Linked DNA regions of Ruminococcus sp. HUN007. Each later gene encodes a partner of the first gene's protein in a complex. Links are inferred from orthologs where the notes say so. Each region holds a gene or a part of one and is shown on either strand. Other genes may lie near its edges.

Evidence for each region. The genes of interacting proteins can lie anywhere in the genome.
Region 2: the proteins of uvrB (region 1) and CC97_RS02910 are in contact, whole or in part, in a crystal structure (PDB 7EGT), measured with the Thermus thermophilus proteins. The link is inferred for Ruminococcus sp. HUN007 from one-to-one orthologs. Residues at the interface, in WP_096411307.1 of Thermus thermophilus: Glu23, Leu25, Arg26, Asp27, Gly28, Glu29, Arg30, Phe31, Arg55, Glu326, Asp327, Phe328, Glu379, Ser382, Gln383, His398, Gly400, Arg401; in WP_096412145.1 of Thermus thermophilus: His654, Arg656, Phe657, Gln666, Asp668, Glu669, Lys680, Arg681, Leu682, Ser683, Lys685, Tyr686, Ala687.

Annotation. Positions count from the first base shown.
Region 1 is NZ_JOOA01000002.1:3,065,817-3,073,425, reverse strand. Bases 2,886-5,759 are described here. They hold uvrB (excinuclease ABC subunit UvrB), read left to right. Parts: upstream 2,886-3,275; coding sequence 3,276-5,243; downstream 5,244-5,759. Other genes in these bases: uvrA (excinuclease ABC subunit UvrA), read left to right, coding at 5,240-5,759; CC97_RS17415 (GGDEF domain-containing protein), read left to right, coding at 2,886-3,102. Also shown: CC97_RS21170 (ATP-binding protein), read right to left, coding at 14-403; more of CC97_RS17415, read left to right, coding at 793-2,885; more of uvrA, read left to right, coding at 5,760-7,609. UniProt on the Escherichia coli protein: The UvrABC repair system catalyzes the recognition and processing of DNA lesions. A damage recognition complex composed of 2 UvrA and 2 UvrB subunits scans DNA for abnormalities.
Region 2 is NZ_JOOA01000001.1:668,504-676,243, reverse strand. What follows is about bases 1,510-4,514. They hold CC97_RS02910 (UvrD-helicase domain-containing protein), read left to right. Parts: upstream 1,510-1,834; coding sequence 1,835-4,195; downstream 4,196-4,514. Other genes in these bases: CC97_RS02905 (hypothetical protein), read left to right, coding at 4,239-4,514. In the rest of the region: CC97_RS02920 (Sapep family Mn(2+)-dependent dipeptidase), read left to right, coding at 1-744; CC97_RS02915 (DUF6106 family protein), read left to right, coding at 787-1,323; more of CC97_RS02905, read left to right, coding at 4,515-5,195; CC97_RS02900 (RnfABCDGE type electron transport complex subunit B), read right to left, coding at 5,340-6,143; CC97_RS02895 (RnfABCDGE type electron transport complex subunit A), read right to left, coding at 6,169-6,747; CC97_RS02890 (electron transport complex subunit E), read right to left, coding at 6,744-7,409; CC97_RS02885 (FMN-binding protein), read right to left, coding at 7,396-7,740. UniProt on the Escherichia coli protein: A helicase with DNA-dependent ATPase activity. Unwinds DNA duplexes with 3'-5' polarity. Translocates on single-stranded DNA with 3'-5' polarity. Initiates unwinding more efficiently from a nicked substrate than double-stranded DNA.

The sequences.
Region 1 (7,609 bases):
GCCGGTAAATCCGTCACGTCTCATATATATTGACGGAACGTTTTTTATATTTCAGTATCACCGGCTTGACTGATGATTCAGATACATCCACACGGATTATAAAGCGTTCGTTATCTTTGATCTCATAACGGACAAACGATATGTTCATAACCGGTCTCGGTGTAAGATGTTCAGTTACCTTGTTGTTAAAATAATTCCGCTCATTATCGGCTGCCTTACGGTCAAAACCGATCAGTTTATTCGTTTTATCCTCAACGCCAATGTAAAAAACACCGCCGGATGCGTTTGCAAAACCAGCAATGCTTTTAAGCCAGCCGACAACGTCATCACGATTAAGCTTAGCTTTGCATTCGAGCTTGTCACTTTCCATGCATATATCATTTTCGATTTCTTCAAGATACACGTTATCACCTTCTTTTTTCGTTACTTCAATTATACTTCAATATTACTTCAATGTCAACTTCAATTTACTTCAATAAAACTTCAATATCACTTCAATCTCAACTTCAATATCACTTCAATAAAACTTCAATTACTTCAAAGTCAGAAATCTATGCACCATCAAACCTTCCGTTTAGTAGACACATTAAACATCCATGCCATATAGCAAACAATATCTGTTTCTTATGTTCTATTTTTCATATAATCTTCACTTTATCCACTTGATTTTTTTCTGATAATAGATTACAATAGATTATGTATATAGTACATTATCAGATTAATAAACCAGCGGATCTTTACTGGTGATCTGAACGAAAAATCAGCATTATGAAATACGGGAGGGGGCAGACCATGAAAAGACGTTTTTCAGTCGCTTTGTTTATCGGTCACATGGAAAGCAAGTTCTCGGAGGAAATATTTCTCGGGGCAGCACATGAAGCAGAAAGTATGGACATCAATCTTGTGGTGTTTCCGGTACGTTTCCTTGAAGAAGAGCACACAAACGACTCGTTAAGTAAGAAATATCATTACCAGTACAACTGCATGTTCTCATACGCTGAAAATCACAGCTTTGATGCAGTAATACTTGAAACGGCTGTCATGGGCAGATATGTTGCTCCTGAGGTACTCAGCGAAATAGCACAGAAATTCGGTGACACTCCCGTTATCACGATCTCGGAAAAAATTGATGACCTGCCTTGCGTTTCATTTGAGACCAACGGCATCGATCTGGAAATAGATCACCTCGTAAACGAACACGGAAGAAAACGCATCGGATTCGTTTCAGGTCCTTCCACAAATCTCGAAGCCGTTCAGCGTCTGGAGAAATACAGAGATGCTCTCGAAAGGCACGGGATCCCATATGATCCTAAACTTGTTGCCGAAGGCGATTTTACAGAAAACTGCTGTCCTGTCATCGAAAAACTCCTTACTGAAAATGAAGGCAATATCGATGCCATCTGCTTCTCAAACGACCTTATGGCTATTGCAGGATACAAGGTGATAAGCAAGCGCGATCTTGTTATCGGAAAAGACATCATGATAACCGGTTTCGACGATATATCTGAAGCAGTTTCACTCAATCCGCCGCTTACCACAGTACGTGCACGGTACCGCGATCTCGGCATGAACGCTGTCAAAGCTGCTCACAGCATTCTGACGGGAACTCCGTCCGGTGACGTGACAGTAAAGACAAAGTTAGTCAAGCGTGATTCCTGCGGATGCAAATCAAAACTGACACGTGACATCGAATATCTTCTTACAAGTGATGACAAGGACATAAACAAATTCATTATAAAGATAAACGATATCATTATTTCATATTACGACAGTGTGACCTACCAGCCGAACCAGAGGATAATAAAGAGTCTGCTTCAGTTTGCTGCAAAGTTTTTAACAAATCTGCGTGACTGTTCGGAACTTCCGGACTACAAAATGGCCGCATTCAAATTCGAAGTGCTGCTGAACTACAACATTCTCGATTTCATCAAGCCGGACAATCTGAATTCAGTTCTTTCACTCATCTGTGACAAGGCGGTTTCCCTTGCACGTGACGAGGAAACACGAAGCGGCATATACAAACTGTTCATGGGATTCTTCAAACAGATCATTTCCTACGAGCACAAGAACAGTCCGCTTATAGCAAATGAAATAAAGGATAATGTACGCTGCGTAAACTCAATAATCGGCAACACGATAGAATGTTTCCAGAGCAACAACAGCATTCCGGCAAATATCATGCAGGGGCTGAAGGCGATGGGAATACGTTCAAGCTATCTTTATCTGCACGAAAAAACAGTCATCTCAAAATCGAGAAACGACTGGGTGCAGCCGTCACACGAAATGCTCTTCTCGTATCAGACGAACGGAATGCTGAAATCATTTGTACGCGGAAAGAAGATACGCTCACCATTCCTGTTCAGAAACGAATACATGCCGGACTGCAGATTTACCCTGATCGCATCTCCTGTATTCTGCAGTGAGGAGAATTACGGCATACTCCTCTACGACATAGATACTGACGACTACAACTTCTACAATTCATTCATCACCTCGCAGATCTCATACGCACTCAAACTCAGAAAGATGCTTGAGATACAGAAGGAAGTTCAGTCGGATCTCAGAGAGAGTCTTTCAAAGGCTACCACCAAAAACGAGCGTCTCAATCAGATATCAAGATCTGACGAGCTCACCGGAATACTCAACAGACGCGGATTCATGGAAAGAGCCAGAAGCTGCATACTTGAACATACCGGACGCCGTGCCGCAGTCATATTTGCCGACATGGACAATCTCAAACAGATCAACGATATTTTCGGTCACGACGAAGGTGACTACGCAATACAGAAAACTGCCGAGATACTTACAAAGTGCATACGGACAAGCGACATTGTTGCACGATTCGGCGGCGATGAATTTGCAGCATTCGTTCTTACCGACGATCCTGATTTCAGCATAATGCTGAAGGACAGGATACGTGAAGCCTGCGACCATGTAAATGAAAACAGCGGCAAGCCGTACATGATACGCATAAGTTCGGGTATTTACGAATTCACATGCAGCTACGAAACAAGCCTTCATAATCTTATGAATGAAGCGGACAAGCTGCTTTACGAAAACAAACGCTACAAGATCCGGAATGTTCTACGTAATCCGGAATAAACAGAAAACTTAAAACCGCAGAGAACACACTCTGCGGTTTTTTAGGGAAACACTGACTAAAGCGTAAATACGGCTTCGCCGTATTTACGGAGAGGAAGACCGCGGGGCTTCGCCCCGTGCCCCATGCTGATTTATGAATAAATCAGCATTTCCTTACAGAGAAAGGACGGACAATGGACAAATTCAAACTCGTTTCTCCATACAAACCATCGGGCGACCAGCCGAAAGCAATTGAACAGCTTACCGAGGGCGTTAAGCGCGGCGACCGCATTCAGACTCTGCTTGGTGTTACAGGTTCAGGAAAGACCTACACCATGGCAAACGTTATAGCCAACCTTAACCGCCCTACCCTTGTGCTTGCACACAACAAGACACTTGCGGCGCAGCTCTGTTCTGAATTCAAGGAATTCTTTCCGGAAAATGCAGTCGAGTACTTTGTTTCCTACTACGACTACTATCAGCCTGAGGCGTACATTCCGGGAACTGATACCTTTATTGAAAAGGACTCGGCGATAAACGAGGAGATAGATAAGCTCCGTCACTCCGCCACAACTGCGCTTTCCGAAAGACGTGACGTAATAATCGTTTCAAGTGTTTCGTGTATATACACTCTCGGTGACCCGAACGAATACCGTGCAAGAACCGTTTCCGTCCGTGAAGGCATGGAAAAGTCAAGGGATAAACTCCTTGAAGAGCTGGTAAGCATACACTACGAAAGAAACGACATCGACTTTCAGCGTAACAGATTCAGGGTGCGCGGCGATGTGGTCGAGGTCTTCCCTTCCGATACCTCGGACAAGGCTGTACGTATTGAATACTTCGGCGATGAAATAGACAGAATATGCGAGATAAATCCCGTTACCGGCAACATAATCTCACAGCTTTCACATACCGCCTTCTTCCCTGCTTCACACCATGTGGTATCTGCCGAAAAGATAGACGCAGCAGTAAAGGAGCTTGACCGTGAGCTTGCAGAACGTATAGAATATTTCACGGAAAACCACAAACTGATAGAAGCACAGCGAATCGCTGAGCGTACACACTACGACATGGAGATGCTGAAGGAAGTAGGATTCTGCAGCGGTATTGAAAACTATTCAAGAGTTCTTTCAGGCCGTGAACCGGGCAGCACACCTTTTACGCTGCTTGATTACTTCCCTGATGACTATCTTCTCTTCGTTGACGAAAGCCACGTTACACTTCCGCAGGTGCGCGGCATGAGTGCCGGTGACAGAGCACGAAAGGAAACACTCGTAAACTACGGTTTCCGACTTCCGAGTGCCCTTGACAACCGTCCGCTTTATTTCAATGAGTTTGAAGAGCGAATCAACCAGGCGATATTCGTAAGTGCAACACCGGGACCTCTTGAAAAGGAACAGTCCTCGCAGACAGTTGAACAGGTAATCCGTCCGACGGGACTTGTTGATCCGGAAATAATCGTAAAACCGATCGACGGTCAGATAGACGACATCATTTCCGAGATAAACATACGCACTGAAAAGAACGAACGCGTGCTTATAACCACGCTTACAAAGAAAATGGCTGAAGATCTGACTGCGTTTCTTGAAAATGCGGGAATAAAAGTGCGCTATCTGCACCACGACATTGACACCGTTGAAAGAATGGAGATAATACGCGACCTGCGTATGGGTGAGTTCGACGTGCTTGTCGGCATCAACCTTCTGCGTGAAGGTCTTGACATACCGGAAGTATCACTCGTTGCAATACTCGACGCAGACAAGGAGGGCTTCCTAAGAAGCGAGACATCTCTCATTCAGACCATAGGCCGTGCCGCACGTAACGCTGAAGGCAAGGTCATCATGTACGCTGACTCAGTTACAAAATCGATGGAAGCTGCCATCACGGAGACTGAGCGAAGAAGAAAACTGCAGATGGACTACAACCGTGAACACGGCATTGTTCCGAAAACGATAATCAAGGATGTACGCGACGTTATTGAAATAACATCGAAGAAAAAGATAAACGAAAAGAACGACGGCAAAAAGCTTTCGGCAGCAGAAAAGGCCGAACAGATAAAACTGCTCACCGCACAGATGAAGGAAGCCGCAAAGCTTCTTGAATTCGAGCACGCAGCATATCTCCGCGACAGGATAGAAGAACTTAAAGGTGAAAAGAAATAATGAATAACAAGATAATCATAAAGGGAGCAAGGGAACATAATCTGAAGAACATAGACATCGAACTGGAAAGGAATCAGCTCATAGTAATGACTGGTCTTTCAGGTTCGGGAAAATCTTCACTCGCCTTCGACACCATATATGCCGACGGTCAGAGAAGATATGTCGAAAGTCTGTCGTCCTACGCAAGAATGTTCTTAGGACAGGCTAACAAGCCGGATGTGGACAGCATTGAAGGCCTTTCACCGGCCATATCGATAGATCAGAAAACCACATCAAAGAACCCGCGTTCAACAGTAGGTACCATTACCGAGATACACGACTACTACCGTCTGCTCTATGCAAGAATAGGCATTCCGCACTGCCCGGTCTGCGGAAAGGAAATAAAGCAGCAGACCATCGACCAGATCACCGACAGACTCATGGCTCTTGAAAAAGGCACAAAGGTCCAGCTCATGGCTCCGGTTATCCGCGGTAAGAAAGGCACACACGCAAAGGAACTTGAAGCAGCAAAGAAGTCAGGCTTTGTACGTGTGCGCTGCGACGGAATAATGTACGATCTTTCAGAAGAGATAAAGCTTGAAAAGAACGTAAAGCACAGCATTGAAATAGTCGTTGACCGTATAGTGATCAAGGAAGGCATTGAATCAAGAATAGCTGACAGCCTTGAAACGATTAACTCAGTTTCGAAAGGTCTTATTCTCGCTGACATCATCGGCGGAAAGGAAATGCTCTTCTCACTCAATTACTCATGCCCTGACCACGATATTTCAATCGACGAACTCACTCCGAGAATGTTCTCATTCAACAATCCTTTCGGAGCATGTGAAACATGTACGGGACTTGGCGTATTTCAGGAGATTGATCCGGATATAATCGTACCGAACCGCGAACTCAGCATTCTTGACGGTGCGATACACGCTTCCGGATGGAACTCACTTACCCCGAGTTCATTTGCCATGATGTACTACACCGCCATCTCAAAGGAATACGGTATACCGCTCGACCGTCCGGTAAAGGAACTTACAAAGGAACAGCTTGATCTTTTCCTGTACGGCACAGGCGACAAGGCAATTACTCTTCACCGTGCATCCGTCTACGGCGGCGGTGTTCACAAGCAGCCTTTCGAGGGCGTCATCAACAATCTTTACAGGCGCTACAAGGAAGGCGGCCAGTCATGGAACAAGGATGAGATCGAAAACTACATGACGGAACGTCTGTGTCCGGACTGTCAGGGAAAACGTCTTAAAAAGGAAAGCCTTGCAGTTACAGTAGGAGGCAAAAACATCGCTGAACTTTCTGACATGTCAGTTCTTGACTCGCTTGATTTCTTTGAAAACCTGGAACTTACCGAAAAGGAAATGATCATCGGCAAGGCAGTGATAAAGGAAATAAAGTCGAGACTCAACTTCCTTAAAAATGTCGGACTCGGATATCTTACACTTTCACGTTCAGCCGGAACACTTTCCGGCGGTGAAAGCCAGCGTATAAGACTTGCCACACAGATAGGTTCATCACTGGTGGGCGTTCTGTACATTCTCGACGAACCGAGCATAGGCCTTCATCAGCGTGACAACGACAAGCTCATAGCAACACTGAAAAAACTCCGCGATCTCGGCAACACGCTCATCGTTGTTGAACACGACGACGACACGATGTACGCTGCTGACACCATCGTTGACATAGGACCGGGAGCTGGTGTGAACGGCGGTAACATAGTTTTCAACGGTACGGTAGATGAACTGTTGAAATGCGAAGCTTCGATAACCGGTCAGTACTTAAGCGGAAAGAAGAGTATTCCGGTACCTGAAAAGCGCAGACCGGGAAACGGACACTTCCTGTCCGTACGCGGTGCGGCACAGAACAATCTTAAGCACGTTGACGTTGACATCCCGCTCGGAACATTCACCTGCGTCACAGGTGTTTCCGGTTCGGGAAAATCATCTCTCGTAAACGAGATAATCTACAAGAACCTCGCTGCAAAGCTCAACCGCGCAAAGGTATTTCCGGGAAAATTCGATGAAATGCTCGGCCTTGAAAATCTCGACAAGGTAATAGACATCGACCAGTCCCCTATCGGCCGCACACCGCGTTCAAACCCGGCGACATACACCGGAGTTTTCGGTGATATACGCGAACTTTTCGCTCAGACGAACCAGGCAAAACTCAAAGGCTACACTGCAGGACGTTTCTCCTTCAATGTAAAGGGCGGACGCTGCGAAGCCTGCGAAGGTGACGGTATCATCAAGATCGAAATGCACTTCCTGCCGGATGTATACGTTCCGTGCGAAGTGTGCAAGGGTCACCGCTACAACAGGGAAACTCTTGAAGTAAAGTACAAGGACAAGTCGATATATGACGTTCTTGAA
Region 2 (7,740 bases), on another replicon or contig:
ATGATGCGCGGCGGCACTGTACCGAATGCAGTTCCTTCTGATGCTTATGCGGTGGTTACCGGTATCACACATTTTAATGAAGCGGAAAACATAACGGTTACGGAAAAAGACGGAGCGGTCCTGATCGAATTCAAGGGTTCAGCAGCACATGCTTCCACACCGTATGACGGTGTTAATGCAGTTACAGGTCTTGTGGATTATCTGTGCACTCTTGATCTTGATACAGAGGAAAGAAAAACTTTTGAAAACATAAAAAAAGCCTTTGTACACGGTGATTTCAGCGGAAGCGGATGCGGAATAAAGATGTCGGACAAAACGGGTGATCTCACTGAGGTACTGAGTATTGTTTCGCTTGATGACGGAGTTCTGGAATTCAGGATCGACGTGCGTTATCCGGAAAGCGGAAACAAGGAGGACATAATTTCAAAGATCACTGAAACGGTCGCACCTGCCGGATTTGAGCTTATAACAGATATTGCAAGCCTGCCGCACAGCGTGGATGAAAACAGTGATTTCATAAAGACTCTTCTCGGCGTGTACGAAAGAGAGAGCGGCCTTAAAGGATACTGCAAGGCTATAGGCGGCGGAACATACGTTCACGACATCGAGGGCGGCGTTGCATTCGGTGCTGAATTTCCGGGCGAGGAAAACAACATGCACGGCAACGACGAGTCCGTTTCCCTCGACAGCCTGAGACTCAACGCCAAAATAATGGCGAATGCCATCTACGAAATCTGCAAGTAAACTGCATGACTCAGGCGAAAAGAAAAATTTGGAGGAATAATAATGGATTCTTATGCAGAACAGATAGTAAAAAAAGCAGATAACGGGTCTGACAAAATGAAAAGGGGCCTGTGCTATGCCGGCGGTGTGGCTGCAGGTATTCTGATAATTTTTCTGGCACAGATGCTGAAGGTCGCAGTTGTCGGAATATTTCTTGGTGTCGGAGCGTTTTACGGCGGACTTTATCTCGGGACCAATTATGATGTTGAATATGAATATCTGGTTGTTAATAACGAACTTGATATTGACAAGATCCTTGCCAAGAAAAGAAGAAAAAAGCTTATTACTGTAAAAACAGGAGATTTCGTTGATTTCGGAAAATACACTGAAGATCTTAAGTCAGGAGATGAAACAGTTATCTGGGCTGTAGGAACATCTTCAGAGGTGCTCCCGACATTCTACGGCGATTTTGAACATCCTACCTACGGAAAATGCCGCCTTCTTTTTTCACCTTCAGTAAAGGTCCTCCGCGAATTAAAGCACGGACTCAAACCTTCTCTCAGAAATAATATTGGAGAACTTCCGCCAGAAGAGGAATGATACACCATGGCAATGTGAAACCAGTTCTGTATATTTAAGAGAAAAAACGACCGTTTACCCGCTATAGCCTACCGTTCACCCAAAACCTATTGCATTGTTTCTTAAAAAATGATAAAATTAAAAACCGAGGGGAGAATTTGAGGACAGCGGCTTTGCATTATTTATAAGGAATACAGAGAAAAAAGTAAAGATCGTTTATCCGGAGCATCAGACTGGAGACAGCAGCGGGTGTTTTCCGCTTTTTAGCAGGCTTATGATAAATTCTTATTTTGACATACTACAGCAGAAGTTCCTGCGTCGAAAGACGCAGGGATTTTTGTTTTCATAGGATTTAAGTAGGTTTTGCTATGGTAAATGTGTGTAATAAAAGTGGTAAATGTATCTTAAGATTATTAACTTTTAATTCTATGAAAAAGGCTTCAGATGTGGTATAATAAATAAGGTTTAATTAAATGATTTCACAGCATTTCAGCACCGTTGCTGAAAAAATGTACTGACAGGAGTAGTTTTAATGACTGATAACTTTACCACGCTTAAGCAGAAGGCACTGAGAAAATACTTTGACAGGATGAATGATCCGCAGAGAGAAGCGGTATTTACCATCAACGGTCCTGTTCTTGTTCTTGCCGGTGCCGGAAGCGGAAAAACTACAGCTATTATTAACAGAATCGCGAACATGATAAGCTTCGGTAATGCTTACAATGAAGATACTGTTAATGCAGTATCAGATGATGATCTGCAGTTTCTTGACGATTATGCTGAAGGCAGGACAGATGATCATGAACGTTTAAAAGAGATCGTCGCTGTCGATCCTGTAGATCCGTGGAAAATACTTGCCATTACCTTTACCAACAAGGCAGCAAATGAGCTGCGCACAAGACTTGAAGGAATGCTCGGAACATCCGGACTTGATGTAAACGCAGCCACATTTCATTCAGCCTGTGTACGTATTCTGAGACGTGAGATAACCAATCTTGGATACAGCAGCAGTTTTACCATCTATGATTCAGATGAAAGCCAGAAGCTTATCAAGACATGCATGGCTGATATGAGCATAACGGACAAAGCCTTCAACGCCAAATCCGCAGCAGTGTTCATAAGCAGATCAAAGGACAAGCTCATGTCACCCGAAGAAGCAATAAAGGAAAATGCAGATGATTTCAAGTATTCAGTATATGCAAAGGTCTACCGCGAGTACCAGAAAAGGCTTCTTGCTGCAAATGCACTTGATTTTGATGATATCATCATGCTCACGGTCGAGCTTTTTGAAGACTATCCGGAGATCCTCGAACACTATCAGAACCGTTACCGCTACATAATGGTCGATGAATATCAGGATACCAATTATGCACAGTTCAGACTCGTAAGTCTTCTTTCCGCAAAATACAGAAATATCTGTGTTGTAGGTGATGATGACCAGAGTATTTACCGCTTCAGGGGAGCTACCATCGAAAACATACTAAGCTTTGAGGATCAGTTTGAGAACTGCCGTGTAATAAGGCTGGAACAGAATTACCGTTCAACAAAGAACATTCTTGCCGCTGCAAACTCAGTAATAAAGAACAACAGGGGAAGAAAGCCGAAAACTCTGTGGTGTGACGGCGATGACGGCGGAAAGGTACACGTATACAAGGCATCGGATGAAAACGATGAAGCAAGATATGTCGCAAGCGCTATAATGGCTGACAAGAAGGCAGGAGGACATTTCAGTGACAATGCGATCCTCTACAGAATGAATGCGCAGTCGAACATCATTGAACGTGCACTTGTGCAGAACAATATTCCTTACAGGGTCTACGGAGGCATGAAATTCTATGACCGCAAGGAAATAAAGGATATTATAGCTTACTTGAGCGTACTTAACAACTGCTACGACATGATGCGTTTCAAGCGTATAGTAAATGAACCTAAGCGCGGTATCGGTGAAGCTACCATCAAAAATCTTGATGAGATATGCGTGGCAAATGCACTTTCTCCGATAGAGGTAATGCGCGAGGCATCCGATTATCCTCTTCTTTCAAAGAAAGCCAATTCGCTCAAGAGTCTTGCAGGTATTTTTGATTCACTTGCTGATATGGTCGACACAGTTCCGCTTGATACACTTCTTGATGAACTGCTTGAAAAATCAGGTTACAGAAGCTATCTTTTGACCCAGGGAACTGAGGGAGAGACAAGACTCGAAAATATCGAGGAACTCAAGACTACAATGGTGGAATACCAGAAGAACAATGAAGATTCAACTCTTGACGGATTCCTTGCCGACATAGCTCTTTACACTGACCTTGACAAGATGGATGACAATGCTGAATGTGTAACACTCATGACGATCCATTCGGCAAAGGGTCTTGAATTTGAAAACGTATATGTTATAGGAATGGAAGACGGGATTTTCCCTGGAACAAGATCCATGATGAACGATGAGGACATGGAGGAGGAAAGACGTCTTGCCTACGTTGCTGTTACAAGAGCTAAACAGAAACTTTGTCTTATACATGCTTCGCAGCGTATGCTCTTCGGTACTACCAGCCGCAATATGAAGTCCAGATTCATCAAGGAGATAGATCCTGATGTTATCTTCAAGGAAGACAGGATATCGACAACAGTTCCTGCAAGTGCAAAGTCAAGATCACATTCAGCAATGAACACACTTTCATTCCAGCAGCAGCTTCTTGCAAAGAAGAATTCCAGACCCGGCACCACTAAGAAACATGTTGACTATTTTGCCGGTGACAGGGTCGATCATGAAAAGTTCGGACAGGGTACAGTCATTTCTGTCAAGCCGATGGGAAATGATGCACTTCTTGAGATCGCGTTCGACGAGATCGGCACAAAGAAGATAATGTCGAATTTCGCCATGATGAAGAAACTTTAAGGATACGTCCGGAAATACCGTTCGTTGTTTAAGGAGAAACTTTATGAAAAAGAAGACACAGTTTTTATTTATTCTGGCATCGATGCTCTGTCTTGCGATGACAGGCTGTGGTCCTGAGGAACAGATAAGTATAAGGATCGCTGAAGATACTGCAGTTACTGCTCCTGCCGTTCCGGCAGATACAGCTTCCGGAACAGAGATCCAGGCCGTAACTGAAACTCCGGAAATGCCTGAAGCATCCGCTTCCGCTGCTGTAAAGGAAGGAACAGCTCCTTCAGGTTCAGCAGTTTCCAGTCTTGCTGAAGTAGCAGGTGAATGGAATGAAGCAGATTCTATTGATGCCGGAACTCTCATAGTCAGTGAGGACGGAACATTTACTGTTTCCTATCCGAGCGGTGTTGAAATAAACGGTACAGTTCATATAAAAAATGATGAAACGGACAAATCAGAGCGTTTTTACTTCTATAATGAGAAGGGTTCACTCTGGTGTGATTTTGCAAAAGGAACCGGACCGGATGAAAACGGTAAACTGAGAGAAGAACTCCGTTCTGGAGAAAATGCCGGATTTCTCTTTGTACGTGAAACAGAAAGCGCAGCTGCAGGGATTACCGAAACTGCAGAAACATCAGAAGTAACTGAGAAAGAGGCTCCTGTACCAAATGCAGCCGGTTTCATAAGAGTTACGGAAAATCCGAGACCGGGTACTGCCGGACCGACGATTACAGCTCTTGCAGGAAAGTGGGAGGATGCATCAGGAACGGTGATCGAATTCAAAAACTGCACTCCGTATGCCGGTGATTTTGAAAAAACTGATGCTGACGGTACAACTGTGACTGCAGGCAAAGCTTATGTTGAATACAACTTTGATGTTGATAACTATGCTGTGTACTGGTACAACCTTTACAACGAAAATGAAGAGCTTCTTTACAGCTTCAGATTTACTGGTGATTTCCCGGTAACTGTTATCAGCGACGGTATATCAGGATTTACAAAAAGTTAAGTAATGAATTAAAGCAAGGCCATTTGAAAAAGGCTGAATGAATAATTAAAAACAGATCAGGATAACCATCCGGTGTATTGTACTTACGCGGGGAGGTTATCCTGATCTGTTTTGTATTCAGGACTTTTCTGAGGGCAGTCCTTTTTATTCTGTACAGTTGATTTTCCGTATAGCGCCGACAGGACATTTTTCTGCGCATGATCCGCAGCCGGTGCACTTTGAGGGGTCAATGGAAGCATGAAAGTCTGTGACGGTAACTGCTTCGTGCTTACAGGCTTTTTCACACATTCTGCAGCCGATACAACCGTTTTTACATGCGAGCTTTGTGGCTTTTCCGTTGTCGCGTGAGGAACACAGAACGGTATATCCTTTGCTTCGCGGAATAAGGGCGATCAGACCCTTAGGACAGACTTTAGCGCATGAGCCGCATCCTCTGCACAGTTCAGGATCAATGTGTGCGACAGAATTTTCTATGCTTACGGCATTATATCCGCATACAGCAGCACAGTCACCGTAACCTGCACAGCCATAGGCACAGGTGCTGTTTCCTGCATAGTATCGTTTTACGGAAGCGCATGAATGTATTCCTGCAAAAACATATTTCGTGTCTGCAGCACTGCAGTCACCTCTGCAAAGTACGGCAGCATATGTCTCTGTGACTTCTCCGGCATCTGAACCGGTTATTTCAGAGATCTTTTTCGCAGTTTCAGTACCGCCCGGACGGCAGAGATTTGTTTTTTCTCCTTTTGAGATTATTGCATCTGCGTAGTCAGCGCATCCTGCGTATCCGCATGAGCCGCAGTTTGCCTGCGGAAGGATCTCACTTATCTTTTCTGTGCGTTCATCAGTTTTCACTTCAAATATCTTCGAAGCGGCAGTGAGAAGTACCCCGGAAGTAAGTCCTGTGACTGCAAACACTGCCACAGGAATAATGTATTCATTTAACATTGTCTGATCCCCTTTCAGTTATAACTTAACCGCCTATACCGGAAAAGCCGAGAAAACTTAATGAAAGAATCGCAGCTGCTATAAGTGTGGCCGGAACTCCTTTGAAAGTTTCGGGAACATCTGCTTCTTCCACTCTTGAACGTACTCCTGAAAACAGAAGCAGTACCATAAGAAATCCGGCACCTGAGAAAAATGCATTTTCCACGGACTGAAGGAAAGTGTATTCATTGTCGATGTTGAGAATAGTCAGTCCGAGTACCGCACAGTTTGTGGTGATGAGCGGCAGATACACACCGAGGGCCTTATAGAGCGGCGGGATGAGTTTTTTCAGTGCGGTTTCCACCAGCTGAACAAAGAGCGCGATTATAAGAATGAAGGCAATGGTTTTAAGATATGTTATGCCCAGAGGTTCGAGTACAAAATGATAAAACGGGTAAGTAACTGCAGCAGCACAGACCATAACAAAGGTGACTGCTGCACCCATGCCCAGACTGGAGGAGGCTTTCTTTGAGACTCCCAGAAAAGGACAGATACCCATGAACTTTGTGAGCACGAAATTGTCTGTGAGAAGTGCTGCAAGCATTATTGCAAAGAAGGTTTTCATTCTCCGGCACCTCCTTCGTGTTCACATGATGAACATTCTCTGTTTAAAGCGCAGCCGGAGCATCCGGCGTTTACAGGAGGCTTCTTTCTGGTCACCTTGTTTACGAAGGCTATTATGCATCCGAGAACGAAAAATCCGCCGGCCGGAAGAATGAAAAAAGTCATTGCGTTAAGTACAGGAAGTTTTAATCCGAACCATGTACCTGCACCGAGTATCTCGCGTATCGATGCCATAAGCGTGAGTGAACATGTAAATCCGAGTCCCATTCCCAGTCCGTCCATTACCGAAGGAAGTACTTTGTTCTTACTTGCAAATACTTCAGCGCGTCCGAGTATTATGCAGTTTACAGTGATAAGGGAAAGAAAGGTACCGAGGCTTTTGTACAGCCCTGGTACATAACCTTTTGTAAGCATTTCGACAAGAGTAACAAAGCCGGCGATTATTACAATATAGCATGGAAGTTTAACTGACTTCGGAATAATGTTTTTCATAAGGGATATAACAAGATTCGAACAGATGAGGACGAATGTAGTTGCAAGTCCCATGCCGATACCGTTTGCAGCCGTAGTTGTGACCGCAAGGGTAGGGCACATTCCGAGAAGGCCGACCAGGGTCGGGTTTTCTCTTAATATCCCTTTTTTAAATTCTTCAAGGCTGCTCATCGGCTGTTCCTCCTTCTTCTGTTTCGTTTCTGTACAGGGTGTAGGCATTAAGCGCACTGTCTGCTGCGCGTTTCATACCCTTTGAGGAGAGGGTGGCTCCGGTAAGAACATCAGGTGAAAAGCTTTCATCTGAAATACCGGTAAACTGTTTTATAAATTTTTTATCATCCCGTATTCTTGTGCCTACTCCCGGAGTTTCTGCCAGATCAATGAAACTGATTCCGGTTATTCCGTCTTCATTCACACCCACAAGAACATGAATACCGTTTCTGGCGTATCCGTCTGCAGTTACTTCAAAAGCAGTGCTTCCGTCGTCCTTTACAATAACTGA